Regions from separate parts of the Bacillus lumedeiriae genome, predicted to be linked through region 2. Evidence: a T-box and tRNA genes for the amino acid it is inferred to sense, from the RefSeq annotation. Region 2 holds a T-box; the other holds one or more tRNA genes.
What was found. A T-box is a leader RNA that pairs with one kind of tRNA and senses whether it is charged. The one in region 2 lies ahead of QYG89_RS02340 (valine--tRNA ligase), so its partner is inferred to be a tRNA-Val.
Positions count from the first base shown of each region.

Region 1: it encodes a tRNA-Val, which carries the amino acid that the T-box ahead of QYG89_RS02340 (valine--tRNA ligase) is inferred to sense. The anticodon was not compared.

Region 1 is NZ_JAUIYO010000005.1:48,659-63,873, reverse strand. It holds gene QYG89_RS08965 (sporulation protein) at 435-887, shown strand; gene spoVAC (stage V sporulation protein AC) at 900-1,376, shown strand; gene spoVAE (stage V sporulation protein AE) at 1,491-1,847, shown strand; gene QYG89_RS08950 (YjcZ family sporulation protein) at 1,927-2,067, shown strand; gene QYG89_RS08945 (stage VI sporulation protein F) at 2,266-2,523, shown strand; gene QYG89_RS08940 (hypothetical protein) at 2,614-2,877, shown strand; gene QYG89_RS08935 (GNAT family N-acetyltransferase) at 3,029-3,451, opposite strand; gene QYG89_RS08930 (YjcG family protein) at 3,459-3,968, opposite strand; gene QYG89_RS08925 (alpha/beta hydrolase) at 4,056-4,781, opposite strand; tRNA gene QYG89_RS08920 (tRNA-Val) at 5,211-5,283, shown strand; partial or broken gene QYG89_RS08915 (ATP-binding protein) at 5,531-6,207, shown strand; gene QYG89_RS08910 (DUF4145 domain-containing protein) at 6,470-7,597, shown strand; gene QYG89_RS08905 (S-layer homology domain-containing protein) at 7,783-8,748, shown strand; gene QYG89_RS08900 (DinB family protein) at 9,010-9,513, opposite strand; gene QYG89_RS08895 (SDR family NAD(P)-dependent oxidoreductase) at 9,869-10,630, shown strand; gene QYG89_RS08890 (hypothetical protein) at 10,670-10,855, opposite strand; gene QYG89_RS08885 (acyl-ACP desaturase) at 11,185-12,087, opposite strand; gene QYG89_RS08880 (acyl-CoA dehydrogenase family protein) at 13,039-14,202, opposite strand; gene QYG89_RS08875 (VOC family protein) at 14,509-15,215, shown strand, end outside.
Region 2 is NZ_JAUIYO010000001.1:432,024-447,238, forward strand. It holds gene QYG89_RS02285 (peptidoglycan DD-metalloendopeptidase family protein) at 1-386, opposite strand, end outside; gene minD (septum site-determining protein MinD) at 652-1,461, opposite strand; gene minC (septum site-determining protein MinC) at 1,454-2,140, opposite strand; gene mreD (rod shape-determining protein MreD) at 2,216-2,731, opposite strand; gene mreC (rod shape-determining protein MreC) at 2,728-3,621, opposite strand; gene QYG89_RS02310 (rod shape-determining protein) at 3,774-4,790, opposite strand; gene radC (RadC family protein) at 4,926-5,615, opposite strand; gene QYG89_RS02320 (Maf family protein) at 5,638-6,225, opposite strand; gene QYG89_RS02325 (hypothetical protein) at 6,544-7,500, opposite strand; gene QYG89_RS02330 (prepilin peptidase) at 7,632-8,378, opposite strand; gene QYG89_RS02335 (bifunctional folylpolyglutamate synthase/dihydrofolate synthase) at 8,516-9,811, opposite strand; gene QYG89_RS02340 (valine--tRNA ligase) at 10,001-12,643, opposite strand; T-box leader at 12,684-12,921, opposite strand; gene nfsA (oxygen-insensitive NADPH nitroreductase) at 12,959-13,702, opposite strand; gene QYG89_RS02350 (hypothetical protein) at 13,892-14,083, shown strand; gene ysxE (spore coat protein YsxE) at 14,365-15,215, opposite strand, start outside.

The sequences.
Region 1 (15,215 bases), on a different contig from region 2:
TTCGTTACAATATCAACATATGTCATTCTTGCTAAATGGGTGTAGAAGATTAGTGTGATTGGGCAATAAAATTTTTATCATTTGAGGAAAAAGAAGAAGAATGGCTTTTATGCTTATGGATCTTACAGCTCTCTTTTCCATCCCTTTCTAGGGGATTGTAATTAACTTAATTGTATATAAAATCATATGATAAGTTAGGCAAGGAAAAGGAGGTAATGACTTCATGAGCCAGTCTTCGAGTCAAAACAATGATAGTCAAAATCAAAACCAAACGAATAACAGTCAAATAAAAAAAAGTAAATCATGTGGCTGTTCCAAAACGAAAAGAACAAACAATAAATCGTCTGAATAAAGGCGATTTTTTCTTTTGGATAAATAAAAATAGGAAAACGGAAAAAACTAAGTAATAAACGCTAGAAGAATGGAGGAAGAAAATGAAAGCGGTCATTTATGTGCTTGCGGCCATCGTCCTTGCAGGGTGCAGCCCTCAAGAGGAGAAGGAAGACAGCCGGCTCGCTTTAATTAAAACGACGAATCCAGAACCGATTCAGCTCGAACATAAAGGGCCTTCCGTGGAAGATATTCGCAAAGACGTAGAGAGCATTGATGAAATATACGATGCAGCGATTGTTAAAGGTAGCCATCATATACTTGTCGCTTATAAAGTGAAACATCTTGAACGGTTTCGCATGAAAAAAATTGAAAAGGCACTAAAAACACACCTTGAAGAACAATATGGAAAGGAAAAGTTTGTCGTATCGAGCGATTATAAAATTTTTCTTGAAGCGATCAGGCTGCGAGAAGACATAGATGCCGGAAAAATAAATGAAAAAGAAGCAGACAAGCGGCTCCATGAAATTATTAGTCTGAAAAGAGAACGAACGTAAAGGAGAAGGCTGATGGCTAACAACAATGAAAAAAAGACACCTACCCAGCAACAATATGACAAGCTGAATCAAAAACATGAATTAAAGCGGCCGCTTCTTAAAAATTGTGTGCGTGCTTTTTTCGTGGGCGGATTGATTTGCACAGTTGGTCAGGCAATTACTTATTTCTTCATTTACTTTTTTGACTTTACCGAACAGACAGCCGGCAACCCGACAGTGGCGACCATCGTCTTTCTTTCGATGCTGTTGACGGGATTTGGAGTGTATGATCACTTAGGACAGTATGCCGGAGCAGGAAGCGCTGTACCTGTGTCGGGGTTTGGAAATGCAGTGATTTCAGCAGCAATCGAACACCGTACGGAAGGGTTTGTTCTTGGGGTTGGCGGGAATATGTTTAAGCTGGCGGGCTCCGTTATTTTGTTCGGTGTATTTTCGGCTTTTGTCGTAGCGCTAATTAAAACCATCCTTATTCAATGGGGAGGATTATAACCCTCTAACGCTTTACTTCACTTGTAAAATGCAGAGAACTCTCCTGCATGAAGCGTTTTAAAGAGGCAGGAACATTCTTCTTGGTGATAATTAATAGGAAGGGAGTGGTAATCAATGCTGGCAATGTTTTTTTGGGCTTTTGTGATTGGTGGACTTATCTGTGTGATCGGCCAGTTGCTTATGGATGTTGGGAAACTGACCCCCGGACATACACTGAGTGCAATGGTCGTTGCAGGAGCCATTCTTGCTGGATTTGATTTGTATGAACCGTTAATTGATTTCGCTGGAGCAGGAGCGACCATTCCAATTACAAGCTTTGGAAATTCACTCGTTGCAGGTGCTATGCAGGAAGCGGACAAGCATGGCATTGTCGGCGTGCTGACTGGTATGTTTGAAGTAACGAGCTCCGGTATCTCCGCTGCCATCATTTTTGGATTTATCGGTGCGGCAGTCTTCAAACCAAAAGGATGATATCCGTGAGTTTTGCCCAAACCAATCTTCGTTTTTCTCATATAGTAACAGTGTACTAAGAAAAAGCGAGGTGATACAAATGGGCTTTGGTTACTGCGGATACGGCGGTGGATACGGCGGCGGATATGGCGGCTGCGGCTATCGTGGAACATCTACTTTTACATTGATCGTTGTGCTTTTCATCTTGTTAATTATCGTCGGAGCAAGCTTCTACTGCTAATAACAGGTGAGACCGACTGAACGGGGCTGTTTTAAGCCTCGCTTCAGCCGGTTTTTTTGTTTTGTAATAAAGTGCTTTGTACATTATTCTGCTTCCACGTATCTTTTGGCTGAGAATCGTCTCCATTTTTGTTCGGGAAGTGAACGTTTTAATGAATGAAGCATAAGATGAAAAGGAGAAGAAGGGGGATGAACAAAGGTGGAAAACGGATTTTTCAAAAACATTGAACAAAAAACGGGTGTGCGAATGAAAGATGTAATCGAGTTAGCGAACTCTTTACAAAATGCGAACTTTAAAGACGAACGGACAGTTAGGGATGTTATTAAGCGTGTATCGGCGCTGGCCAACAAATCAGTTCCACAGCAGCTGGAAGATCAAATTGTTCAGTCCATTGTGAAAGACGGCCGCAAACTAGATATGCAAACGATTACGGATATGTTAAATAAAAGAGAATAAAATTAGAATTTTCAGAAAAATATGTTTTGTTTTTTAGAAAAGGGGTAAAGAAAAAAGGGGGAATGTTTGTAGGGAGAGGGGAGAAGGAAGATGGGCTATATCTTACCAATCACACACTATCAATATAGTCAGTATCAAGAACGAATAGTGAATAGCGCGGGCAACAGGTATTCATTGATCGGTTCTGTAGAAAGGATTTCTTTTAAGAAGGCTAACGATGGTTATCCCGATCCATACACAGCCTCTGATCACCGCACAGGGGCCCGTCTTTCAAAGAAAAAAGAGCATGAGGCTTTTCAAGTGCATCTTGCAAAGATCAGCGGCAAGGGAGTTCATATTAATAAGACCGTGTAATGGAGTAACATACACAGTCTAAAGAACAGAGGGATAAAGGAAAAGGGCTGTCTCGCAAGGTCTGATCTCACTCTACATACATGATAGACAATGTATGATTGATGTAGGATTTGACACTTTCGCTTTGAGACAGCCTTCTCTTGGCATGTATTTAAAACGTTTTTTTCATTGTTTTATGAGGTATGCCGGCATCTATAAATTCATCTGAAATCACTTCATAGCCAAGTCGCTCGTAGAACGGAATGGCATGAACCTGTGCATCAAGTTTGAGGGCAGGAATATCCCGCTCCTTGGCATGCGCTTCGACAGCCTCCATAATGAGGCGGCCGGCACCTTTGCCGCGGTAAGTAGGCAGAACGCAAATGCGTTCTGCTTTGCCAAGGCCGTCCTTGATACGGAAACGACCGGCACCGCACGGTTTTTCGTTATCATATAAAACGAAATGAGCCGCAGCTTCTTCATGTTCATCAATTTCTATTTCGAGTGGGACACCTTGTTCTCCGACAAATACTCTTTTGCGGATGTCGTATGCATCCTCACGCTCTTGGTTGTTATTTACAGTAATGACTTTCACAGATGTATTAACCCTTTCCAAGTATGAATGTTTCGTACACAGTCCATGAACCATTCTCTAATTGATAAAGCAAATGGAAGCGATCCACGGTTTCATCATGGTCAATGGAGAGCATTTGCAAAGAGTTATACACATCATCATGCTCTAAGTTAGATAAGTCTTGTCCAATCGTTAAATGAGGAACAAAAGCATGCTGTGATTGATTTCCGAGTGAGCCTTCCAGCTCTTCATTTAAAGTAGTAATGGCTTCATTCGGATCTACTTTAAAATAAATAGTATTGTTTAACGGATGGAACGACTTTACTTTGCTTAGATGAAAAGCAAAGGGTTGGTGCTTCTTAGCGATTTCTGATAATTGGCCAGTTAGACTTTTTAGATCACTTTCATTAGCATCAAATGCACTTTTTAACGTAATATGAGGTGGAACAAGTGAATAATGGGGATCGTACCGCTTTCTGTATGAGTTAGCTAAATCCTGAAGTTTTTTTGCTGGAAAAATAACGATACCTAATTTCATGCATTTCCACTCCTTATAAAATAAAAGTTAATTATGCTTCATTTTACTATTATAACAAATCTTCTAAATTTTCTAAAGGAAAGCGACTTATTCAAACATAGTCAGCAGTGCCCGCTTTAAATCCGGCTGCCAAAACTTCCACGAATGCCCTCCTTGAAACTCATCATAAAAGCAATCGAAGCCTTTCTCGGAGAAGAGGCGATGAAGCTCCCGGTTCGGTGACAAGAAATCATCTGTCTCTCCATTCATTCTCGTCACGTTCGTTTCTTCCAGGCCAATGACGTGGTACAAACTTAAATGTTTAAAGTCTTTTGCTTCATTTACCGCCTGCAGAACTTTATGATCGACATGGGGAGAATGCATGATCACTTTTCCGAACGTATGTGGATAATGAAGAGCAGCCATTAAAGAAACCGTTGCTGCCAGCGAGTCGCCAGCGAGCGCTCGTCCGTAGCCAACGTGATAACCCGGATACTTTTCATCTAGAAACGGAACAAGCTCATGTGCTAAAAAGCGAATGTACGCTTCTTGTTTTGACCCATCCGGATGATATTTGTCCCACCGGTCTTGTACATTGCGATAAGGCACACCGACAATGATCACATTTTCAATCTGCTCTTCCTCTAACAGTTCATCCGCTATACGCGGAATGCGTCCCATCTGGAAATAGTCTTTCCCATCCTGGGCAATTAACAGCGAATATTTATATAACGGAGAAAAATTCGCTGGAAGATAGACGAGCAGCTCAACCTCTTCATTGAGCTCCTTTGAGTAAATTTTTTCATCATGAATCGTGCCGCGTTTTGTCATCATAGCGATCCTCCAAACCAATATGTAGTCATCCATCTTTGATTTTAGCACAAATGAGCCGGATGGTAAGGAAGGAAGCACTGCAAAAAAGCCGCAGGAACTTGTCATCCTTTAGCCGTCCTCTGCAGCTTCTTATGTATGGCGGATAATGTACATTGTATGAACAAAAGCATCAAATTATGCATGTTTTCATCGAATGAAATAAAAAAAGTGGCTGATTGATGAAAAGGTGTGACGCTGGCTAAATACCTTTACCCAAAGTGAGGGATGGATAAACCATACGTATCTAGAAGCAAAAATGCTGGTAGTTGTTTGTAATAAAATATCAGTATTTGATGAAGCAGAAAAATAAAACCCTTTAAAGAAAACTTTTCTAAAAAAACCGTTGACAACCGACTATATATTTCATAAAATAAGAGTTGTCAGTTGAACGATTCCGTAGCTCAGCTGGGAGAGCGCTACCTTGACAGGGTAGAGGTCGCTGGTTCGAACCCAGTCGGAATCATACTTATTAAAGCCGTAAAACCTTGATATATAAGGGTTTACGGTTTTTTTGTGCTTAATAGGAGTTTCTTTCAGCGGCTTTGCTTATTTTGTTCGACCGGATAAATCACATAAACAAGAGAAACTCGCAAGATCTAAAAGGTCATTTCTTCAAATATCTGGTTTGATGATAAAATAGTACCCGGGAAATAAGTCGTTATGGATGATTTGTATAAAAAGTAACGATATACGATAAAGGGAGGGGGCGTATGATTGTATATGAAGCTACAAAGACGGAGTTTCTAGAGGATGTGTTTCATGATGAGCTCGTTAATAATATATGCAAAAACTATAATGAGAAAATAGGTCGGATTAATGAGCGGGAAATCCGGGCTTGGGATAATTCTATGCAATACATGTATCGTGTGTTAGGTGATCATGAAATTCCGAACGATGCCGGGGTGGCGATTGAGTTTAAAATCCCGCACACATCTAAGAGAGTGGATTTCCTGATCTCGGGGGAAGATGAGGGACAAAACTGGGTCGTTAAAGCAATGGGGCGCTGTAGAGGCTGTTAAGGGGAAAGAAGCAATCGTCAAAACTGCTATGAATAAAGGGATCGTTGAAACGACTCATCCTTCTTACCAGGCGTGGTCGTATGCTTCATTAATAGAAGATTACAATGAAAATGCTCAGAGTCAGGAAATGACATTACATCCTTGCGCTTATTTGCATAATTATATCCACCAAGGTGAGCAAGATCCGCTGACGGACTCGGTATACCAATATTACATTGAAAAAGCGCCGGTTTTTGTTAAAGGACAGGCAAAGAAGCTGCGCGATTTTATTAAACGTTATATTAAAGAGGGAGATAATAAAGAAAATCTTTATAAAATCGAAAATGGGCGAATTCGTCCGTCGAAGTCACTACAGGATTCTTTAAAATGGATTATGACATTGCAACGGATCTATTATTTGGAACACCACTATGCGTTCCTCATGGAAAAGGAAGATGCCTTATACCTTCATCTAATCTATAAATTCATGAAACATAAGAGCAATGGGGTTAGTGCTGTAGTTATAAAACCAAAAGATCATATAGAATAACATCAAAGCGTAGTAAGTCCAATGATATGGGGTTACTACGCTTGTTGTATTATCTAGTGATTTAAAATAGAATGTAGGCAAATGATCTGGGGGGAGATTATATGGATAAGCCATCTTATTTTTATCAGTTTCTTGAACCTATTTCAAAAGAGCTCGCTTTTGTGGCGCGTGAGCTTGAAAATAGTATTTTTACAGGTCCGCGTACGATGCTGACGCATGCAAGAATATTTGTTGAGAACATCTTGCAGCAGGTGATTCAAGCAGAGAAGTTACCAGATGATCAATGGACAAATTTGAAAGAACGAATTGATTTACTCAATGAGAATGGTTATTTGACACCCGACATTCGTGGTGCGCTTCATCATGTCCGGCAAGTTGGCAACCAAGCGGCGCATGATTCCCGAATGTTTCGCTATTCTGAAGCACTGCTGTCATGGGAAGCGGTGTATAAAATTGTTAAATGGTACGTCGAAGTGTACGGACCTGTAGAATTTACAGTTCCGATTTATCAAGATCCATCGCCTCAGACGGAACAATCGTATGATATTACTGAACTTGAAGAACGGCTCAAATCTTTAGAGAAGCTGCTCATGTCATCTATGCAAAAGCTGAAACAAGAACCGAAGACGAAAAAAACAGGGGAGCCTGCCGTGCCAGCGCTGCCGGAACTAGAACGACCAGGCTTCACAACGATTCGGACCATTATATACAAAGGTCAAACATTGGAAGTTCCGTATTTCCTGCGTGATGCCTTCTTATTGCCCCAGCGTTTTGCTAAGTCTGAAACCTTTCTTATTAGACTAGGCGCCGAGCAGCAAGCGCGCATCATGAGTGAATTGCCGAACAATTTCGAAGGACTACATGAACATGTGAAACGCTATAACGAAAAGAACGATGAAACCTTCTTTGAAGAATTAAAATTATTCACTGAAGAAGAGAAAATTCGGAGGCAGCTGATGCTCGAACGCCCAGGGGAATTATTCTTCTTTTATAAAGCCGAGCACATCATTGTGACAGAGGAATTGTCCAAAATATCTCTTAACGCAAATGAATTCACAGGCATTCCGAGCCTCATTAGACAGCTAAATGAAGATCAAATTGAAACAGTTGGGCAGCTGCCGCAAGAACTTGTCATTCTAGCTAAGTATGCAAATGTTGGGGTTGGGACAGTGGAGAAATTGTTTGAGCAATTGAAAGCAAAACAACAAAGCCTAGTGGAAATAAAGTGAACATCGATAGAAGAACCTCATCTATTTTTCCGAAATGTAAGCAGCGAAATACGGATGGCAATCTTCCATTAAAGTATTTTTTGATAGGTTATAATCTGGATTGAGCCCACTATTTAACTTTATTTACTTTTTATTGATGTTATAATCTAAAGTATTAGGTCATTAGTACTGAAAGGAGTAATAATGTGAAGAAATACCTTAGTGGACTATTAGTTTTTTGTCTGTTTATTAGTAGTACAATAGTGGCTTCGGCAGCATTTGAAGATGTTTCCAGAGAGCACTGGGCGGTCGATGAAATCACCTTTTTAACTGATAAAAAAGTGATTAGCGGATTCCCGGATCGAACGTTTCGCCCTCAAGCACAGGTTACGAGATTGCAAGCCATGATTTTAATGGCTCAAGCATTAAAACTTGATCTGAAGAATCGACCTGATCCTGGGTTTAAAGATTTGTCAAAATCGAACGCTAACTATAAATATGCGGCTGCCATCGTAGATGAAGGGATTTTCCCAAAAGTCACTTATTTGAATCCGAATCAACCGATTACACGTGAGCTTATGGCCCGTATGATTGCTATTGGCTTTAAGCTGAAACCTACCGGCCAAAATAAGTTTGCAGATGTTCCTTCCAGCCATTGGGCTCACCCATATGTTTCTGCACTAGCAGATAATAATATCACACTGGGTTACTCAGAAGGAAAATTCGAGCCATCTAAAACTCTTACGAGAGGGCAATTTTCTGTATTCTTGGCACGTGCATTAAACGATCGCTATAAAACTTTTAACTTTTATAATAAAAGATTCAACTTTATTCTCCCGCTTCCTAACTATATGAAGGATAAATTAACTTATAATACAACAATAGAAGGCGGCATTTATTACACAAGCTTTTATTATAATGATCAAACGTTTCTAAATAATTCGTTCTGGGTTGGGGGAATCGATCAAGTACATAAGAGTAAAAAGTCAATCTATGACAATCCATGGTCCGTATTTGTGAAACAATCCGGCGATTATTATTACTATTTCGAGCTGCCCCATGAACACCCTTATGCAAATGTGGATCCATACTATAGTTCGCGGGAAGCAAAAGAGTATTTTCAATATGCTAATCGGTTATTCAATATGTCCAAAAGCATTCAATCACAATAAGTAAAGAAGCTTCTTTTAGCGAACAGTGTTTAGTCCTGTTCGCTAAAAAATATGAACAAGAGGATCTAGAATTAAATGAGACAACAAAAAAGAGCCAGTTTGTCATTCTTGATGAATTATTGAAAGAAACCGATTTAAATGTATGAAACTGATATTTATAAAAATGGCTCTGTTAAATTACAATGTTGATAATTGGTCAAAAGTTAAGGGAAACCCAATAGATATGGGGTTTCCCATTTCTATTACTAACAAACTTGTTCGTTAAAGTGGTGGGGTTTCCACGCCTAAGTGAATCCAATCTTCTTTTGGTGGTCCATAAACCCCAAAAGGTTTTATTCCTGCTTGACGCATAAGAATGGTAACTTGTCCACGATGATGAACAATGTGCTTGACTAGTCCCATTAAAATTTGAGCATTTGTTTCTTCCCTGCCAAATGCAGTCTGCACTTTCTTCAAAGATTCGTCTGTCCATTGTTCTTCAATGACTTTGATTGCAGAAGAACTTATATGTTTAAAGGTTTCAGCAATTTCTCTAGCCGAGTCAGGGACATTTTCTGCATTTTCTACTTTATCTACTTTCAACCCGAAATGAGCTAAATATTCTGGAATATTTGTTGTGAAATGCCAAACAATTCTTCCCAAAGTACGCCCTTCTGGGTAAACTTCTTGTTTCAATGAATCATCAGTTAAACCTTCCAAAACCTTTTGAGTCAGCGCTGCCTCCCCATTCCATTCTCTGATAAAGTCTGAGATCGTTACATACATCTACAATACCTCCATAATCAACATTTCTATGATTTTTTATTTCAGAAGAAATATTACGAAACAATCGTTCGTGTTTTTTGAATTTCCTTCTTTGTTATCTTTCGTTACCACGACTATCAACAAATATAAATCAAGCAAGATAATTATCGCTATACTTTAACAAGATAATCTCACCGAATACGTGTTCTTATGTTGATTATATCAAGACTTTGAACAGGTATCAAAAATCAATAATTACCTTTAACAGGGCCATAAAAATAATCGTTTTGTGAAATTCCGAATGAATTCATTGGGGATTTTTTTAATTTTTGGTATGATCTGTTCAAGGTCAATCGAATGAATAGGGGTGTTTTTCATGGATTTACAATTACAAGGAAAGAATGTATTAATTACTGGCGGATCGATGGGGATAGGGAAGGCCATTGCTAAAGTGTTTGTCGCGGAGGGAGCGAATGTGTCGATTGCGGCACGCAGGATAGAAGCATTAACGAAGACGAAAGAGGAACTTAATGGGAACGTATCTATTTTTCAAGCGGATATTTCAAATGAGGATGAGCGGGAGAAGCTGATCCAATCTTTTATCGAGCAAAAAGGAACGATGGATGTTCTGATTAATAATGCAGGCGGCAGTAATGGCGGCAAAGCGGTGGAAACGGAGATGAGTTTGTTTTATGAGGCGCTGGAACTGAATTATTTTTCCGCTGTTCATCTAAGCAAGTTAGCGGTTGAAAGGATGAAAACAGCCGGAACAGGAGCCATTATTAATATTTCCTCTATATTCGGAAGAGAGAGCGGCGGCAAGGTGACATATAATAATGCAAAAGCGGCTCTCATCAGTTTCACGAAGTCATTGGCAGATGAAGTGATTTCCTCTGGCATTCGAGTGAACAGCATTGCGCCAGGAAGCATCCTGCATGAAACAGGAAATTGGAAGAAGCGTCTGGAAGAGAATCCTGAGGGGATTCAAGCGTTTATTGCTAACGAAATTCCGGCAGGGCGTTTCGGTACGCCGGAGGAAATAGCGAATGTGGCTGCTTTTCTAGCTTCAGAGAAAGCTTCTTGGATTGTAGGGGCAAGTATCAATGTAGACGGCGGGCAATCTAGGATGAATTTTTAGAAAAGAAAAAGCCGTTGAATGTTCAACAGCTGTCGCAGTTTAGGAGCGCTGGATTGTAGAGGTGGAAAAACTTTTAATTAATCTTTGTAAATTTCTATGTCCTTCTCTCACTTTAACCGTTTCTTCCATGATTTTTTGGAAACCTTCTAAATCTTTATCGGAGGCATTTAATACGGATTTGGTTACGCTTTCGGCGATTTGTTGTAAAGATAAATCTGAGCTCATACATAACGGCCACCTTTCCACTTATTTGTTGGGGGATGTGTATTTCTCTCTTTAAAAACTATTTAGCAAAGAGAGTGTATTTTCCTGCAAAAAGTATGATAAACTTCTCAACAAATCTCAACAGAATCCCCAAACTTAAGTGGAATGGCAAAAAGATAAGCGAATAGTGTCAAAGGCAAGGGTTGCTTTTGACACTATTCGCTTCAGGCTGTTGACAAACGCTCGCTTTCTTGGTTGCTTGTCAGGGCTTCACGCCTCGAAAGGAAAATGTTTTCAAGCAGCTTGAAGGCATCTGCAATGAACAAACGCTTTCTTTCATTTATAAATAATCACTCGCCTGCATGGAGTTTTTTATAAAATCGGTCTCTGATTCGTTTCATTTTTTGATGATATCGGAGGATTTCCAAGCGTGCTTTTTCTGCTTCAGGTGCGATCGGCCGTAATTTTTCAAGTTCCCAATACTCAACGATGACATCTAATACTTGATCAAAATATTCTAATGGACCATAATTTGCCTCTTTGGCAATAATGGACATTCTATCTTCAAAGTCAGGCATAACAGCCCCAGGCATTTGGAAGTTCATAATGACTTTTCCTAAATAGTAACAATAGTTTGGCTCTAATTCTAAATGATACTTGATGACGTCCCGATAAAAGGCATAATGTAACGTCTCGTCTTTTGCCAGTCTTTTTAAAAGGGCAGTTAAATTTTCATCATGTACTCTAGCATTCTTAGCGACGTTATTGTAAAACACCATTGTGGCTAATTCTTGCAGTGAAGTATAGACCATCGTTTCGAAAGGTGTATCGAAATCCGGACTCCAGCCCATTTCTACCGTTTGTTTATGAAGAACGTGTAAGCGTTTCGGATCGACATTTCTTGTGATCAATAGATAATCTTCAAGCAAGTTAGAATGCTGATCTTCCTCTGCTGTCCACGTGTGAACAAAGTCACGAACGATAGATAAGGAGCCTTTAAATGTTTGCTCCAAATGAGAAGTAAACCACGGTAAATTGACTTCTGTTAACAAGGCTGTTTCAACAGCAGTAATTAACCCCTTCGGCAGCGTAACCTGGCTTTCATCCCAAGGGACTCTTCGAAAGTCTTTCGCTTGATCCCATGGCAAGAATTCATGGTAGCTCCAATCTACTTTTTCTGATCTTTCTTTATGAAGCGCATACAATTCTTTTAATCTTGGCTCTAATCTGAAATCTAAATGATTTGTTAGCATGTTTATCTCCCATTTACGGTATATTATTGTACAGCGGTTTATTAGTTATACAAATCTTAAAAGTTCCAGCGGCGACGAGTAGAGTCTATAAAGTTATTTATACAAAAAAAGAACCCTGTTCACAGTCTGATGCTGTAAGGAATAGGGATGGCTTTTTGTTGATCGTTGTAATCTTGGTTGAAAAACCACTAGTCTACTTTCTACTATTATAAATGACGGTAAAGGTGATTTCAATTTTTACTTTAGATAGAAAAAATGATTGACAAACTAGTATATTTGTTAATGATGCTTCTGTTCATGTTAGCGGGCTATGAAGAGGAGAGAGTAGATTCTCTGCACCAGAAGAAGCAGAGGGGTGTTAAATAAGCTCGGAGAAAGCGGTTCAGCACGTTTGAGTGCTTCTATGTAATCAGAGAGCAGACAGTGGGGAGGGGAATGATGAATTGCACCCTAATTGCGTATATGACTAACTGAATGTCATGTTTTTATGCTTCTTCAGCCTTGCTTGATTCTCAGTGAATATTTTACCATTAACAAAAAAATAGTTGTTAATGGCAGCTGAATTAATGATTTTATTCTCCTTTTAAATGGAATCTCAATAGTAAGAGGGAAGAGGCCGTCCTATAATGGTCTGACAATTTGGGTTTGGAACGGCTCCTTCCCCTTAGAGGCATAACTTACACACAACTTGTCGGATGTTCGTGTGTAAATAACAAAAGAGGCAAAATGAGCTGTAAATGCTCATTGACGGAGCTTCCTCCTTATTTTTGCAATTTTCATGCCATGATTAATGAGTTTTCTTTGTTCATTAATGGATCGGTTGTGAATGCCTTGAAAAGTATGTCTTCAACAGAAAAAATTAATTCAACGAAGCTTGTCATTCATATGTGAAATAGGAAAAAAGTAAAAGAAAATTGACAAGATAATAAAAACTTTACCGTTGTCATTTGATTATTGATTCTCAGCTTCGTTAATGGCTGTTTGAGCCAACTTAGAGATGGTCATATCGTCCATTGGCGGATTATGAAGACCTGCTCTTACATCGCGATAGTATCTTTGCAGTGGATTAGACATTTGCAGGCTTTTGGCGCCAACGATTCTCATGGCCTGATCAACGATCGTAATGGCTGAATTCGTGACGATATACTTGGCTGCAGCCAGTTCATTTGTTATGTATGGACGGCGTGAAAGATCATCATAAGCAGCTGCTGTACTGTATAGAAAGTGTCTTGCCTTCATTAATTCTAAGTCCATTTGACCAATTAAGCGTTGGACGTTGGGCAGCTGACTAATGGATCCATGGATACTGTTTGGGGAATGCTCGATGGCAAATTTCACTGCATAATCACGGGCTGCCTGAGCAATGCCTAAGTAGCAAGCTGGAATATGTAGAATCCAGCCATTTATATTGCTGCTTCTCGGTCCGAAACTAAATTCTACAAAGTTTTCTTCAGTGACTTCCACACGGTCGAGCACGAGATCGTGGCTTTCTGTTCCTCTCATGGCGATCACATCCCATGTTTCTTTAATAGATAGACCACTAGAATTACGGTTAACTAGGAAGAATCCAATACCTTGCTTCTCTTCCACCCATGCAGATACAAGAAAGTGGGTTAACACGGGTGACATCGTTGTAAAGTTTTTTTGACCGGAAATGATCCATTTGTTTCCTCGTTTTACTGCGCTTGTTCCCGGACGGCCGCCGCGGGTCGGGCTGCCGGTTTGCGCTTCACTGGCAGCTCTGTTCACTAAAGCGCCGTTTAAGATTTCATTGGCGAACGTACGCAGTTTGTCTTCTTTCCAAATAATCTTCTCATACAACTCACCAACGACTCCTTGATGCCAGCCGATGGATAAACCAGTAGCGCTGTCGAAGCTGGCAATCGTTTCTTGGAAAAGAATCATATCTGTTACACGAATGCCATCGCCGCCGTATTCTTTTGGCAATGTCAGCCTCGTATAGCCTATATCAACAAGTGCTTGGATATTTGCTTTTGGAAACGCAGCTGTTTCATCCACTTCTTTTGAATAACTTTTAAAAGTATCCTCATATTTTTCTAGTTTTTGAAGCCAATCTCTCTGTGTATCAGTTGTAATAAATAATTTTTTTGACACAATTGCCACTTCCTTAATCATTTCTATTGCATCAGCCTGGGAGTGTCTAAAATAGACTTTGTCTAAGGTGTCTTCGTTAAATATGTCATAGTTTTAAACTAATCATCTCTCTATCATTATACGTGTTAAAAACTTACTTTAAAACCCAGGATGGCTAGTTAGGAATTGTCCAACAACTCCTCGTTAAAATCCATTTCACAATGTCAGTACTTGTTTAGAAAAGATTCACTCTCTTCCAAAGTCTGCTACTATGTTAATTAACTGATTCGAAAAAAATAAAAATGAAAGTGAAACGGAGGAGAAAACATGAATTTTACATTTGATCATTTAGTCCATTTTGTCGAGAAGCCAGATGAAGCGATGGCAATTTTAAAGGAGAAAGGAATATATGCGGTTGAAGGAGGAAGGCATGAAAATCGTGGTACGTATAATGGGTTAAGCTATTTTGATTTAAGTTATATTGAATTACTAAGTACATATGATAGAGAGTTAGTAAAGAAGACGAAACACCCGCAGCATAGCTTTCTAGCGACAGTCGTAAATGATCAGTTCGTTGAAGGGTTTTCCCGGATTGCGGTTCGTACGACAGATATTGAAGGAGCCGCTCAACACTTTCGCGACAAAGGATGGATAGTGAATGGGCCAGAGCCTTTTAGCCGGAAAAGACCTGATGGAACGGTGATTGAGTGGCAGCTTTTATACGTAGGAGATCCTGAAGGCGGGCTGGAACTGCCATTTATTATTCAATGGAAAGAGAGCGACAAGGAGAGAAGAAAAGAGTTAATCGGTCGGAACATGATTCAACCTCACCCTTCTGGAGCTGTTTTTTCACATGTTGCCTTTGCTGTTCATGAGTTGGAAAAAACAGTGCAGAAGTGGTCGAGTTTATTCGGTTTAACAGCCGGGGAAATGTTTATTGACGAATCACTGGGGGCACAATGCCAAATGTTAGAGCTTCGAGGAGGCAATCTGCTATTTAGCAGTCCGATTGGAGATGGAATGGTTTCAAATAT
Region 2 (15,215 bases):
TCTGAACCAGTTTTCACGAGAATTCCCTGGCCATTCGTCTGAAAGTCTTCTAAAATATGGCCCGATACCGGAAGCGCAACTTCAGAACCTTCGTTCAGCCTTTCTTCTTTAGCCTTCCAGCTGTTCACAGTAAATGGAAGAGGTTCTCCAAACGTATGTTCATACCACTCAGCGGCTTTCGAAAACGGAAACTCTTTCTCCATCGTCTGCTCCATCCACCCACGTCCCTCTTCAAACACTGGAGAAGGATGTTGAAACAAGATAGCGGTAGCTAATACTAAAGCAGCGGCTGCAAGCCATTTAAATAAAAAGCGTTCCCAGCTGAATAAAGGATGCAGCTCTTCCTTTTCTTCTGTCAGCGGAAACAGTTCTTTCTCTTCCTTCACGCATCTTTCCTCCTTTTATACATAGGTTTGTACACTATATGACTGACAAGCCCAATTAAGAAGGAAGAATTGCCATAATTAGATGAGCATGAGCTATTCATAAAGGCTTTGTTAAACTACGCTGCTGATTCCCGCTGCGGGCGGTTCGGAAGTTTCCTCGTCGCTGTCGTACCTTCCGCTCCAATCGACAATCATCATTCATATAATCTTCATAAAAAAAAGCCGCCTGCAGCCTTACTGGCTGACAGACAGCTTACTTTCATGGTTATTTTGAACGAACACCGAAAAACTTTTTTAAACGTGTGAGGAAGCCTTCTTTTGTATCATCCAGCTGTTGGAGCGGAATAGATTCTCCAAGAATTCTTCTAGCAATATTACGGTAAGCAATAGAGGCCTTATTATTCGGGTTATGAGCAACTGGCTGACCGTTATGAGAAGATTTAATGACTTCATCATCATCAATCACAACACCAATTAGCTCAATGGATAAGTGCGCCGCCACCTCATCGACATCCATCATATCGCCCTGCTGCATCATATGGCTGCGTACACGATTGATGATTAGCTTCGGAGGTTCCATACCTTCTTCTTTTTCTAATAATCCAATGACTCGATCGGCATCACGGACAGAAGCTTTTTCAGGGGTCGTAACGACAATCGCTTTGTTAGCCCCAGCCACAGCATTTTTATATCCTTGTTCAATACCAGCCGGGCAGTCTATTAAAATATAATCGAAATCCTGCTTCAATTCTTCCATAAGCTTTTTCAACTGCTCAGGCTGGACAGCAGACTTATCTGTTGTCTGGGCAGCCGGCAGCAGATAAAGCAAGTCATTAAAGCGCTTATCTTTCACAAGCGCTTGATGAATTTTGCAGCGTCCTTCGACCACATCGACTAAATCATAAATAATCCGGTTTTCAAGCCCCATAACGACATCTAAATTTCTTAGTCCAATATCTGTATCTACTAAACAAACTTTCTTTTCTTGCAATGCAAGTGCAGTGCCTAGGTTGGCTGAAGTGGTTGTTTTGCCGACCCCGCCTTTTCCAGATGTAATAACTATAGCCTCACCCACTGTGTGTTCCCCCTTTAAACGTAGAAATCTCCGGTCTCAGATGCTTCAACACCTGCAAGCGGTCAACCACAATTTGGTTAGATTCATCTATGTAGGCGCATTCCGTCTCGTAATGATCTTCTTCTTCATAACGATCGGGTGCGCGATTTAAATAACGGCTGATCCTTAGTTGAGACGGCGTCATCCGGCCAGCAGTAATCACAGCCATGTCGTCTCCGTAACAGCCAGCGTGGGCTACTCCTTTTAAAGCTCCCATAATGAAAATGTTTCTTCCCGCCCTTACTGTTCCCCCGGGATTCACATCGCCAATTAACAGTAAGTCACCAGGAACCTCTAGTATTTGCCCCGAACGAATTCTTCCTGTATAAGAAGTGATCTCGCTCTCTTCTTTCCAGCGAATGGCTTCTTCCATCGTCATTACATTGAACTTCACTTCTTCTACAGCAAGATGCTCACGCTGGTTAATTAATTCTTTTATTTGATTTATGTCTTCGTCCAGCAAATAGCGGTTGCCTGCTTGAACGGTGACGGTAATGATAGAATCGTGCTCCTGGCCGTTCACAGTATCCATTTTTTCTTTCAGCTCTTGCAACAATTCATCATATGCACATTTGTCATTCAAATGTAAAGTTAGTCCATCTTTTGTCCCTTTAATGACAACGTTCTGTTTTGTCTTCATAGCACGAAATTCACCTCTGTTGTCCAATTAATTCGACAAACCTTCCTTTGATTCCTCTTTTTACATTCTTACGGATTAATCGTTGTAAATACGCCGAAGCTTTTCAAAGGCACTTTTTAACGGAATGGCTAAAAGAAGGTAAAAGATTAGATTTAAAAGCAAAGTTGGCCACAAGCGAATCGATGTAAATTGTGTCAAATCCATTTCTGTCCGCTCAACAAGCACATTCAATTGAAACATAATGAGCTCAAGTAAAAAAACTCCAAATAACACAATAAAGCTCAAGATAAACAGGTGGTTTTGCAGAACTTTTACAAGCTTTGATACGATATACACGATCAAAGGCAAAAAGAACATGTAAGCCCCTAATATTCCTGTATAAAATATATCAAAAAGAAAGCCGAACAGAAAACCATATTTAATCGCTGTGTTGCGGTCAAAAAAAATGGACATGAATAACAAGCCAACAAGAAAGAAATGCGGCACAATCATATATTTCCCTTCAAATGCCGTTTCTGGAAAAGCAGCTGCAAACAAACTGTCACTGTAAAAAAGCGCAACCATTAGGAGAGGAAGATAAAACCGTTTCACAGATTCCCCTCCTCAATAAGAACTTGTTTGCGCTCTTTCTTTTCTGGAAAAACCATTGTCATTCCGCGTTTCGTAACCATCACATGCTCAAGGTCGTTAAAGGAAGCAGCGGGTTCAATCAGCGCCGTTTGCGTTAAACCAAATTCATCCGGCACCATTTTTTTAATTTTACCAATAATTAACCCTTTCGGAAAAACGCCGCCTTTACCAGATGTAGTGACAAGCATTCCTTTCTTCACTTTAGAATCATAAGGAACTTTCGTCATCAGCAGAGCTTTCTTCTCTTTATCGTATCCCTCGATGACCCCAAATACGTTACTCTTTCCTTGAATCACTGCTGATACACGATTTCTCGAATCATGAGCACTTAACAATTGAACAGTGGACGTAAATTTCGATGTGTTTCTCACTTTTCCGATTAATCCTTCGGCGGTAATCACAGCCATGTTAGGGAGAATGCCATTTGCCTCTCCTTTGTCAATCGTAATGACATCATACCAGCGGTCCGGATTACGTGCGATCACTGTCGCCTGCACTGGCTCATAATCTGCTAAACTCTGCTTTTTATCCAATATTTTTCGAAGTTCTTCGTTATCTTTTTGAAGACGAGCTACATCACTTTCCAGCTGGGCTGTCTTCTTAATCCGTGCTTTCAATTCTTTGTTTTCTTCGTATGTGTTCCGCAAGTCTTTAATCTCATCAAAAAAACCTGCGAAACCATTTGCAGGTTTAGACACCGCTGCTTGACCTAAACCAACAATGTCTTTAACAAATTGCTCCGGCCAAGATAAATTGTCCCTATCACGGAGAGAAAAACCAATTAAAGCGACAAGAACAATAATACTTCCAAGAAGAATGATCAGACGCTTATTTGTAAAAAATTGTGGCATCAATACTCCACCTCTGTTTGTTTGCATTAAAGCGGAAGCGGCCGTTCAGACTCGGCAGACATAAGACGAAACGCCGATGTGGCGCTCTTTGCCACGCAGGCGGAACGGCTTATGACCGAGAGTCTGGCCGCTGCAGCTAGATAAACCGTACCTTATTTATTCTTATTTTTAAATAAATCAATATGATCAAGCGCCATTCCTGTCCCAATCGCTACACAGTCAAGCGGGTTTTCAGCGATGATGACTGGCATGTTTGTTTCTTTACTGATGACCTTGTCTAAGTTGCGAAGGAGCGCCCCTCCGCCTGTCAGCACAATCCCGCGATCCATAATATCTGCCGCAAGTTCCGGCGGTGTTTGTTCCAATGTGCTTTTTACCGTATCAACAATGGCTGTGACTGTATCTTTCAAGGCATCAGCAATTTCCTCTCCGGTAATCTCAATCGTTTTTGGCAGTCCGGTCAATAAATCCCGGCCCCGGATTTCCATGCTTGGAAGCTCTTCAAAGTCACCTGCTGACCCGATTTCCATTTTGATGGTTTCAGATGTTCTATCACCAATTAATAAATTATATTGTTTGCGAATATAGGCAACAATAGCATCATCCATTTCATCTCCAGCGATACGCAGAGACTGGCTTGTAACGATCCCGCCAAGAGAAATAATGGCTACTTCTGTCGTTCCTCCGCCGATATCAACAACCATACTTCCTGTCGGTTCCCATACAGGAAGGTTGGCCCCAATTGCAGCTGCAAACGGTTCTTCAATCGTATACGCATCACGCGCGCCTGCCTGACGGGTCGCATCAATCACTGCCCGTTCCTCAACAGCTGTAATACCAGATGGCACGCAGACCATGACATAGGGCTTGCTGGCAAAGAAGCTTTTTCCACTTTTTGTTGCTTGTTTCAAATAATATTTAATCATCGTTGCCGTTGTTTCATAATCAGCAATTACGCCATCTTTCATCGGCCGCGTTGCTACCACGTTTCCCGGTGTACGACCAATCATTTTTTTTGCATCATTTCCGACCGCTACAATTTGCTTTGCATCTGTCTGAAGAGCCACAACAGACGGTTCGCGCACAACGACACCTTTTCCTTTTGCATAAACGAGCGTATTAGCCGTTCCCAAATCTATTCCAAGATCTCGGCTTCCAATTCCAAACATACAAGTATCTCCCTTTCTCGATCCATTACTTTCATTATGATGATTATTTCGACATTATTCTCCAAGTTTTCGACAAAAACAACTAGCAAAAATCATAACTTATATTATAACCGAATGAAAAAAAAAATCCTAGCGTTATAAATAGCCTTTTTCTTTCAAACTAACAAATTTCTTTTCACCTATAATTAAATGGTCTAGCAGCTCAATTCCAAGAATTTTTCCACATTCCGCAAGCCTTTTTGTCACATCAATGTCTTCCCTGCTCGGTCCCGGATCGCCGCTAGGGTGGTTGTGGATACAAATAATGGAAGCCGCAGAGCGGCGAAACGCTTCTTTAAATACTTCGCGCGGATGCACGATCGAGGCATTTAAGCTGCCTATAAACAGCGTTTGTTTGTGCAACACTTGGTTTTTCGTATTGAGGTATAAGCAGACGAAATGCTCTTGTGTGAGGAATCTCATTTCTTCCATCACGTAATTAGCTCCATCTTCCGGTGAGCGGATGACGTAACGGTCTTCAAATTTTAATTGGCTAATACGGCGTCCGAGTTCGAGGGCTGACATGATTTGGACGGCTTTTGCTTTGCCGATTCCTTTAATGGAAGTGATTTCTTCAAGTGAGGCTTCTTTCAATAAACGGAGACCTTCAAAGGTTTGTAAGAGGCGATTGGCCAGTTGAAGGACGGACTCGCTTTTCGTACCCGTCCGCAAAATAATGGCGAGGAGCTCGTGGTTAGACAAGCTGGATGCACCGTTCGTAATTAACCGTTCCCGGGGACGATCTTCTGCAGGGACATCACGAATCATAAATGTTTCTTCTGGCATATGTTTCTCTCCTTTTCCCTTTTCAGGAGGGGAAGTGGAAAGCAGTGCCCTGCCAGCCAAGCTGCTTAAGCTGTCTATACAATGAAGAAAGTGGAAGGCCGACAACGGAGAAGTAGTCACCGTCAATTTTTTTCACCAAGACAGCACCCGCTCCTTGAATGCCGTATGCACCCGCTTTATCAAACGGTTCTTCTGTATCTAGATAGCCGTTTATCTCCTCTTCCGTCAGCTCCCAAAAAGTAACATTTGTTTTTTCAAAAAAGACATGTTCTTTAGCTTTATGTCTGACGGCCACTCCCGTATAGACGGCGTGCGTGCAGCCTGAAAGACGATGAAGCATTTCTTTAGCCTCCCGGCGGTCATTTGGTTTTCCTAAAATTTCGCCGTCGAGAACCACAACTGTATCCGCACCGACGACAAAACTATTTTCATCACTTTGTGCGACGGCAGCCGCTTTCGTAGAAGCTAAGTGCATAACAATTTCTTCTGGTGTCATTCCAAGTGGGATCGTTTCATCAACGTGGCTTACTTTCACTGTAAAGACTAGACCAATTTGTTCGAGGAGTTCTTTTCGCCGCGGAGAACCTGATGCTAAAATCAACTGTGTCAAATTCATTCACCTATCTTTCGAGGATTAAGGGAGATACACCGTTATCATATCAAAAGCAGGGATGTACTACAATCTTTTCCAAAGAAAAGACCGACTCAATTCGCTTCCCTAGATCAACCGCCATTCCTAAGCAACGATTGTCGGTCAGGCCTTTACCATTTGGCTATGTTAAACGTGCCTGTTAATTTCCGGGGGCAGTCCAGGAGCTTCCTCGCCGCTGTCTTTCCTTCCGCTCCAATTAACAAAGCCTACAATTTTAAAAAGGATTTCCCTAAAGACGACGTTTGGGAAACCCTTAGAATTAAGTTCGTCATTTACTTATTTTCCATATACGGACAAAAAAGCCAGAAGCTTCTCTTGCGCAGTTTTGGCGGCCTGCGGCTGATCGCTTTTGGCTTCAGTTAACGCTGCTGTCAGTAATTTTTTCAATTGAGCAGATGCCTCGTCGTTTGCTTGGATTTTAATTGCTTTCAATTGGTCGTTCACTTCTTGCAGTTTCCCTGTATCAACAGATAATCCGGCTGCGCTTTTTCCACTTTCTTCTGCTACGACCGGCAGCAAAGCAGCTAACTTGCCGGCTTCCCCCTGTAAGCCTTCAGCAGGGGAAACGGATGTTTGTTTCGCATAAGTGGAAACACCTGCTTGTTCATACACACCTCCAACTATTTTAGCTGTTTCCATCGTTGATGAAACCGCAAGAAGAACCGTATATTGACCATTTTGTGCCACGATTTCAGCAGGCAATCCGACACTTTTGATTTGTTGTTTGACCGAGGCAGCCGCATCTTTCGTCGAAAAAACCCCTCCTTGAACAACAGTGATTTCTAGCGGCAAAAGCATAGCGCTAGTTGTTTTGGGAGATGTTGGGGCTGACGGCGCGGAAGGAGCTGCTGCTTTTTGTTCGACTGTTTCTTCTTTTAAAACAGCTTGAGGCGGTGCCTCTTCTTTTTGTGTAATGATTTTTACTAACGCATAACCGAACAGTACACCGATTAACACAGCGCTGATCACAATGATAAACAGTTTTCCTGTTGCCCGCTTAGTTGCTGCTTTTTCTACTGGAGCATATTGTTTGAGGACATCGTCTCTCCGTTCTGTTTCATTAGGAAAAATCCACTGAAATTCCTCTTCCTCTGCTTTTTTTGGCTCTTCAGCTGCTGCTGCACTTTCTATTGGACCCTTTTTCAAACTTTGAACAATGAGTTCTTTCCGTTCCTGTTTTTTCTTGCCGCCGATCGTTATAAAAACGCCCTGTGACTTCTTTGGCTTGTCCATTTACGATCACCCTTCCACATCCATTAAAGTTGCCTTCATGCTAACATAGCAGATAAAAAAAAGAACAAGACTTTTGTCGTCCTGCTCTAGAAAACTTTCGGCAAATACTATTGAGTTTCGCCTTTTCTTTATCAATTATGAAAAAGAGAGAGATAGAACGTAAAAATAAATTCACCATAAAATAGGACCAGCAGCGCGGCTACTACAATAAATGGACCAAACGGAAAAGGCTGTCCACGCTTAACTTTCCCTAACATCATCCCGAGAAGTCCTCCAAGCGCTCCAAGCCAAACGGACAGGATGAAGGTAACTAAAAACTCCTTTAACCCTAAAACAAACCCGAGCAAGATAAACAGCTTAATATCCCCTCCTCCGATCCCCCCTTTGCAGACCGCAGCCATAAGGATCAATAAGCCCCCTCCCATTACCCCTGCTAGCAGTACATCCATTTTCATCGAAGCAGGCAAAAAGATCCATTGAATGAGGAATAAATACGTGAAGAATAAAAGTATTTTATTAGGGATGAGCATATAGACAATATCAGAGACAAAAATAATCATTAATAAGGAAATAAGGGTCAAAGCTTTTAACAATGGAAGTTGAAAGCCAAATTTGGCATATGCGAAGGCAAACAAACAAGCGGTTATGATTTCCACGAAGGGATATAATGGGGAAATTGGAGAACAGCACACTCGGCACGATCGGTTCTGCCAAACGTACGATACAACGGGAATAAGCTCTCTAGCGGTCAATAGGTGATTGCATGCTGTACACATACTTCTCGGCGTCATGACGGACCGGCCCACCGGAACTCTTATACCAACTAAATTAAAAAAAGAACCAAACACAAGACCGTATAAAAAGAATATGAATATCATTTTTGGCTTCTCAGGCGTGGATCTCCACCCAAGCCATCACTTCTCCTACCTTTTACACACAATGTTTTTTCCTCCTTTATTAAATGGAATGTTACTTTACATTTTACCACACTATTCCATACAAAAAACCGTTCTATTTAAGAACGGCTGTCAAACAAATTCCTTACTTCCGAAATAAAATAAAGCGATCCGGTCACGACGAGCACTTCGTCTTCTTTAGCTGACGACCGAAATTCTTCAATCCACCCTTTCCAATCCTCTTGCCATTGATGAGTCTTTAAGAATGGCTCAAATTCTTCTTTCCCCGCGGCCCGCGGAAAGTCAAAACTTGTAAATACAATTCTTTCTGCCGCTTCTTCAAGCATGACCACCATGCCATCCAGCTGCTTGTCTTTCATGCCGGCAAATAAGGCGGTAATTTCTTTGCCGGGGAAGCGTTCACTTAGTGAGGCAACGAGAGCCTTCATGCCTTCTGGATTATGCGCACCATCTAATAGAACAACAGGCTGCTCAGATACTCGCTCCATTCTTCCCGGCCAATTTGCCGTTTGAAGCCCAGAACGGATCTGTTCTTCATCTATTTGAAAAGCATAAAAAGCACGCAAATATAAAAGCGCCATTACTGCAATCGCCGCGTTTTCTGTTTGATGCAGCCCATTCAAACCGGTATGCAGGTCTTTCATATCTGCAAACACAGATTGGAAATGAAAGTCTTCACCTTGAGGCAGTGATTCCTGCCAGTCGGCTGTGAATTGTTTTCCGAGCTGATAGACAGATGATCTTACTTCTCGCGTCCGCTCGGTGATCACTTTTCGAGCGGCTTTCTGTTTAACACCTGTAATGACCGGCACGCCATTTTTAATAATGCCGGCTTTTTCAAAAGCAATGTCTTCAATCGTATCTCCTAAAAATTGCATGTGATCCATACCGATCGTCGTAATGATAGACAGAAGCGGGTGGATCACATTCGTGGAATCGAACCGGCCGCCGAGACCAACTTCAAATAAAACAACGTCTACTGGATGGATGTAAGCAAAATAGTACATCGCCATCGCGGTAATGATTTCAAATTCACTCGGTCCGCCGAGTTCCGTTTTTTCTAGCTCTTCTGCCAGCGGACGGATGATTTCAACGAGTTCGATCATCGCTTCATTGCTGATTGGTTCGCCATTTACACTGATTCGCTCGTTAAATTGCTCAATGTACGGCGAAGTAAACGTGCCTGTTTCATAACCGGCTTCTCGTAACATGGAACGCATATAGGCGACAGTAGAGCCTTTGCCGTTCGTTCCTCCAATATGCACAGCCCGCAGACGACGCTCCGGGTGATTCATTTTCTCCATGAGCCATTCCATCCGTTTAAGTCCCGGCTTAATGCCAAGCGGAAGCCGGCCATGAATCCAGGCCAGTGCTTGTTCATATGTATGGTTCATCTGTTTCTCCTCCTGATCACTTCTATTTTAAAAATGCGGGCCAAGTGTGACACTTTGGTGATTTCTTAACCGGTTCACAGCATTTACGAGCCAGTTTCACAAGTTTACTGACCACTTTCTTCTCTTTATCCGCCATCCCGCTTTGAAAAAGACGAATCCACTCTCAGTGAATTCGTCTAATCAATAGAGTTACCCTTGCATTTCTTTCATGCGCGCTTCAACAGAGGCGCGTTTTTCTAAATAATCTTGTTCTTTCGCACGTTCTTCATCAACGACTTTTTGCGGAGCTTTGCTGATGAATCGCTCGTTGCCAAGTTTTTTCTGAACGCGTTCCACTTCACTGTTCCATTTATCCCATTCTTTTTGCAGACGGGTAATTTCTTCTTCGATGTTGATTAAGCCTTCAAGCGGCAAGAATAATTCTGCACCAGTGACAACAGCTGTCATCGCTTTATCAGGAGCCGCTGCATCGATGGATAGAATCAGTTCTTCTGGATTACAGAAGCGTTCAATGTATGCACGGTTGCGTTCCAATGTGTTCAGTACCGTTTCATCTTTCGCTTTCACGATCAATTTAATTTTTTTGCTGAGCGGTGTGTTTACTTCAGCGCGGATATTACGCACAGAACGAATGATATCAACGAGCAGCTTCATGTCAGCCGCTGCTTGTTGATCAGACAACGCTGCATCTGCTTCCGGCCATTTAGATGTGACAATCGTCTCCCCACTGTGCGGCAGGTTCTGCCATATTTCCTCGGTAATAAACGGCATGAATGGATGTAAAAGACGCATCGTGTTGTCTAATACATAAGCAAGAATCGAACGTGTCGTTTTCTTCGCTGCTTCGTCCTCACCGTACAGCGGAAGTTTAGACATTTCAATGTACCAATCACAGAAGTCATCCCAAATGAAGTTATAGAGCACACGGCCTACTTCACCGAACTCATAGCGGTCAGCAAGCTTCGTTACGTTGGTGATCGTGTCATTTAATCGTGTTAAAATCCATTTGTCGGCAACGGATTTCTCACCGTTCAAATCAATTTCTTCATATTTCAATCCATCCATATTCATTAACGCAAAACGGGAAGCGTTCCAAATCTTATTGGCAAAATTCCAGACAGACTCCACTTTTTCCACTGAGAAGCGAAGATCTTGTCCCGGCGAGCTGCCCGTTGATAGGAAGTAGCGCAAAGAATCTGCTCCGTACTGATCAATGACTTCCATCGGGTCTACACCGTTTCCTAATGACTTACTCATCTTCCGGCCTTCTGCGTCGCGGACAAGTCCATGAATGAGGACATCTTTAAATGGACGCTCGCCTGTGAATTCCAGACCTTGGAAAATCATACGGGACACCCAGAAGAAAATAATATCATAACCAGTCACGAGCGCAGCTGTCGGATAATAACGTTTAAAGTCAGCGGCTGCTTCATCCGGCCAGCCCATCGTTGAAAACGGCCATAGGGCAGAACTGAACCACGTATCAAGTACATCTGTATCTTGTTCCCAGTTCTCCGCATCTGTTGGCTCTTCATGTCCGACGTATACTTCTCCTGTTTCTTTATGGTACCAAGCTGGAATACGATGCCCCCACCAAAGCTGGCGGGAAATACACCAGTCACGAATATTCTCCATCCAATGAAGATAAGTTTTTTCAAAGCGGTCCGGTACGAAGTTGACTTTGTCTTCCTTCGCTTGCAGCTTAATCGCTTCATCGGCAAGCGGCTGCATTTTGACGAACCATTGAGTCGATAAGTACGGTTCTACGACTGCACCGCTGCGCTCTGAATGGCCGACGGAATGCATATGATCTTCGATTTCGAACAGTACGCCTGCTTCTTGCAAATCCTTCACAATTTGCTTACGGCATTCAAAACGATCCATTCCGCTATATTTGCCGGCGCGGTCATTCATCGTACCGTCTTCATTCATTACGAGGATACGTTCTAGATTATGACGATTACCAATTTCAAAGTCATTCGGATCATGAGCTGGTGTAATTTTCACCGCACCAGAACCGAACTCCATATCCACATAGTCATCGCCGACAATTGGAATTTCCCGGCCGACAATTGGCAGAATGACTGTTTTTCCAATTAAATGCTTATAACGCTCATCTTCTGGATGAACAGCAACAGCTGTATCACCAAGCATCGTTTCTGGACGGGTCGTTGCCACTTCAATATGGCCGCTGCCGTCAGCAAGTGGATATTTCATATGGTAAAAAGCGCCTTGTACGTCTTTGTAAATGACTTCAATATCAGACAGCGCCGTTTTCGTTGCCGGATCCCAGTTAATGATATATTCGCCTCGATAAATCAGTTCCTTGTTGTAAAGCGTAACGAATACTTCACGAACGGCTTTCGATAAGCCTTCATCCAACGTAAAGCGTTCGCGGCTGTAATCAAGGCCCAGACCCATCTTCGCCCATTGCTGACGAATAAATCCTGCATATTCTTCTTTCCATTTCCATGCTTCTTCTAAAAATTTCTCCCGGCCAAGATCATAGCGTGTCTTGCCTTCTTCACGCAGCTTTTGTTCTACTTTCGCCTGTGTAGCAATCCCGGCATGGTCCATGCCCGGCAGCCAAAGAACGTCATACCCTTGCATCCGCTTCATCCGCGTTAAAATATCTTGCAAAGTCGTATCCCACGCATGACCGAGGTGAAGTTTTCCTGTTACGTTTGGCGGCGGAATAACGATCGTATACGGCGGCTTCGTTTCATCATCTTTCGCTTCGAAATATTTTCCTTGTACCCACCAGTCATATCGGCCTTGCTCAATGGCTTGTGGATCATATTTTGTCGGCATCGACAATTCGTTGTTTTCCATCAATATTTCCTCCTTATTTGCACAAAAAAACTCCTGTCGCCAAAAGGACGAAGGAGTTGTTCGCGGTACCACCTTTTTTCATGAATGACTGCAGCTAAGCAGAGCCATTCAGCTCTCAATCCATTAACGGCTGGCAACCGGCTTCTACTACTAAGAAATTCGCAGAAGCAGCTCGCGGGCGACATTCCAAAGGAGCTTTGCGGAAAGCTTTTCAGCCGTGAGCTTTCCTCTCTTTAAGCAAACACTATCTTCGTACTCTTCCCGGTCAGTGCTTTTCTATATCACTCATATATTATCGAAAAAAGGGCGCAATCGTCAATCTTTCTTCCCGTTATTTTTTATAAAACCTTTCGACTGCAGAAAGTCAAACATATACGCCCTGCGCGGCTCTGATAAAAAGGAAGCCATTCCGCTCGTCCAGGCTGCATCTTTTTTATTGGCTGTACGGCTGGCATAGTATGCCCCCATTTGTTCATCATACTCCGGCAGCAAATGATCATACTTTTCTTCATCATACGAATCTTCATGCAAAATGGCTTCCAGCGGCAGGCGCGGCTTCACTTCATTCGATTCTGCCGGCACACCGACTGTTAAACCGAACAGCGGAATTACATAGTCCGGCAAATGAAGCAGCTCGCTGATCGCTTGCGGATTGTTGCGCACGCCGCCGATATAACAAATGCCGTACCCTTTTGATTCAGCAGCAATAACAAAATTTTGGGCAAACAGCGCAGTGTCAATGACAGCAACGAGCAGACTATCCGCCCCGCTTCCTTCAAAGGGCTTCCCATGAAGTGTGACTGCTTTTTCCAGCCGTTTCAAGTCGGCACAGAAAATGAGCGGCAGGGCAGCAGATTCAAATTGCTGTTTGTTCTTTGATAATTCTCCGAGTTTCACTTGCTTCTCGCGATCTTTCACACGTATAACAGAATATGCCTGCACAAAATGAGAGCTTGCAGCATGCTGGGCAGCTTCGAGCAGCTCAAAGAACGTTTCATCAGAAATCGGCTCCTCTTTGTATTTTCGAACAGACACATGCGACTTCAACAAATCCAACATCATTACCATCCTCCCCTTTTCTCCTCATAAACAAACATATGTATTAGCGATCTTCTCTTTTTCAACGTAAATCAATGTCCATCATCTGTCAATTTTCTTGCCTTCCCCTGCTAAAAATCACCTCTTGTTCTCTGCTACATATAATAAAAAAGAACGCTTAACGATATCAAGCAACAGGCAGGTGTCATTATGAGAAGAAGATACAATCCTTATTCTTTGCCTCCGTGGCTGCGGACAGTCCGGCGTGTCTGCTGTCAGCTGGCTATCCCCTTTTGCATTTTCCAAGGTATACGCACCATTTTCATTCCAACACCATTGGACGTGATCGTTTTGGCTATTTTTGTTCTCATTGCCGTTGCTCTTCATCTCGAGTGGATTTGAAATAGACACGAATTTCTGCTCACTTTTAGATCACAAGACGAGCCTCTCTGAAAAGTTTATACACCCTTTTAGAGAGGCTCGTCTTCTACTTGTTAGGATTGTTCATCATAGGTGAATGAAAACTTCTTCTTCCTAACGAGCGATATATTTATCAAATGTAACGATATACATATTGGGGACATTTTTTCATAGAAGGCTCTACTTTGTTGATTGGTGCGGAAATCAACAGGAACATTTAACACAGCCCCATGGAATAAACATCGTCAAATAGGAAATCCCCTTTACTCGCTGCTCTCTTCTTTCAGGCTAGTGACAAAATACTCAATGTTTTTCATTTGCCAATAATTCTTCTGAAGCTTCTTCGTATAGTGACATTCATTCTGTTTTTTTTGTCCCGAAAAATAATCAGCAATCGTTTCGTAAATGGCTCCTGGATAAGCCATATAGCTTTGAAATAATAATTTTTCCCCTTTTTTAAGTGGAAAAAACTCTGTGTAATACGTAAACAACTCACCCGCGGCGGCAGACCCCTCCGGAAAAGCATCCAAGGCGCGGGCAAAGTAGGGAACCAAATCATGTATAGGTGTCCCCCTCCTAGATTGTTCTAAATTAATAAAATAGCCGCCCCCGTTCCGGTCAACAAGAAAATGAGCAGGGTCAAGCTGTCCATGTACTTGAACCGTTCTTTCTTTTTTTTCGTCCTCAGTCGCTTCTTTCCACTCTTTCAGTTTTTCTTTCGCGTAAGAAAAAGCCTGAAGAATCTCTGTATAGTACAGGCAAAAAAGCAGCTGAAACGGCGACATATACGTTTCCTTTTCCGAAAGCTCTAAAAATATCTCCAGATGATCTTCCTGCATTTTCCAAATATTCTCTATTCGCTCATACTGTTCTACACGTTCATTTTTCGATACCGGCACATCGACCGCAGAGACTAAATGAAGTCTGGCCGCTTCTCGAAACATCTTTCTCTCCACTTCTTGCATCACTTGGCTGCCGTTTTCCACCCATGGCATTAAATAATAAATATAGGAGCCTTGAAGAATTCCATACCTGCCGTCTAAAGCTGGATAGACGGGAACAAATCGATGATAGCCCGCCTGATAAAACTTTTGCATATTGAATAAAAAATCCA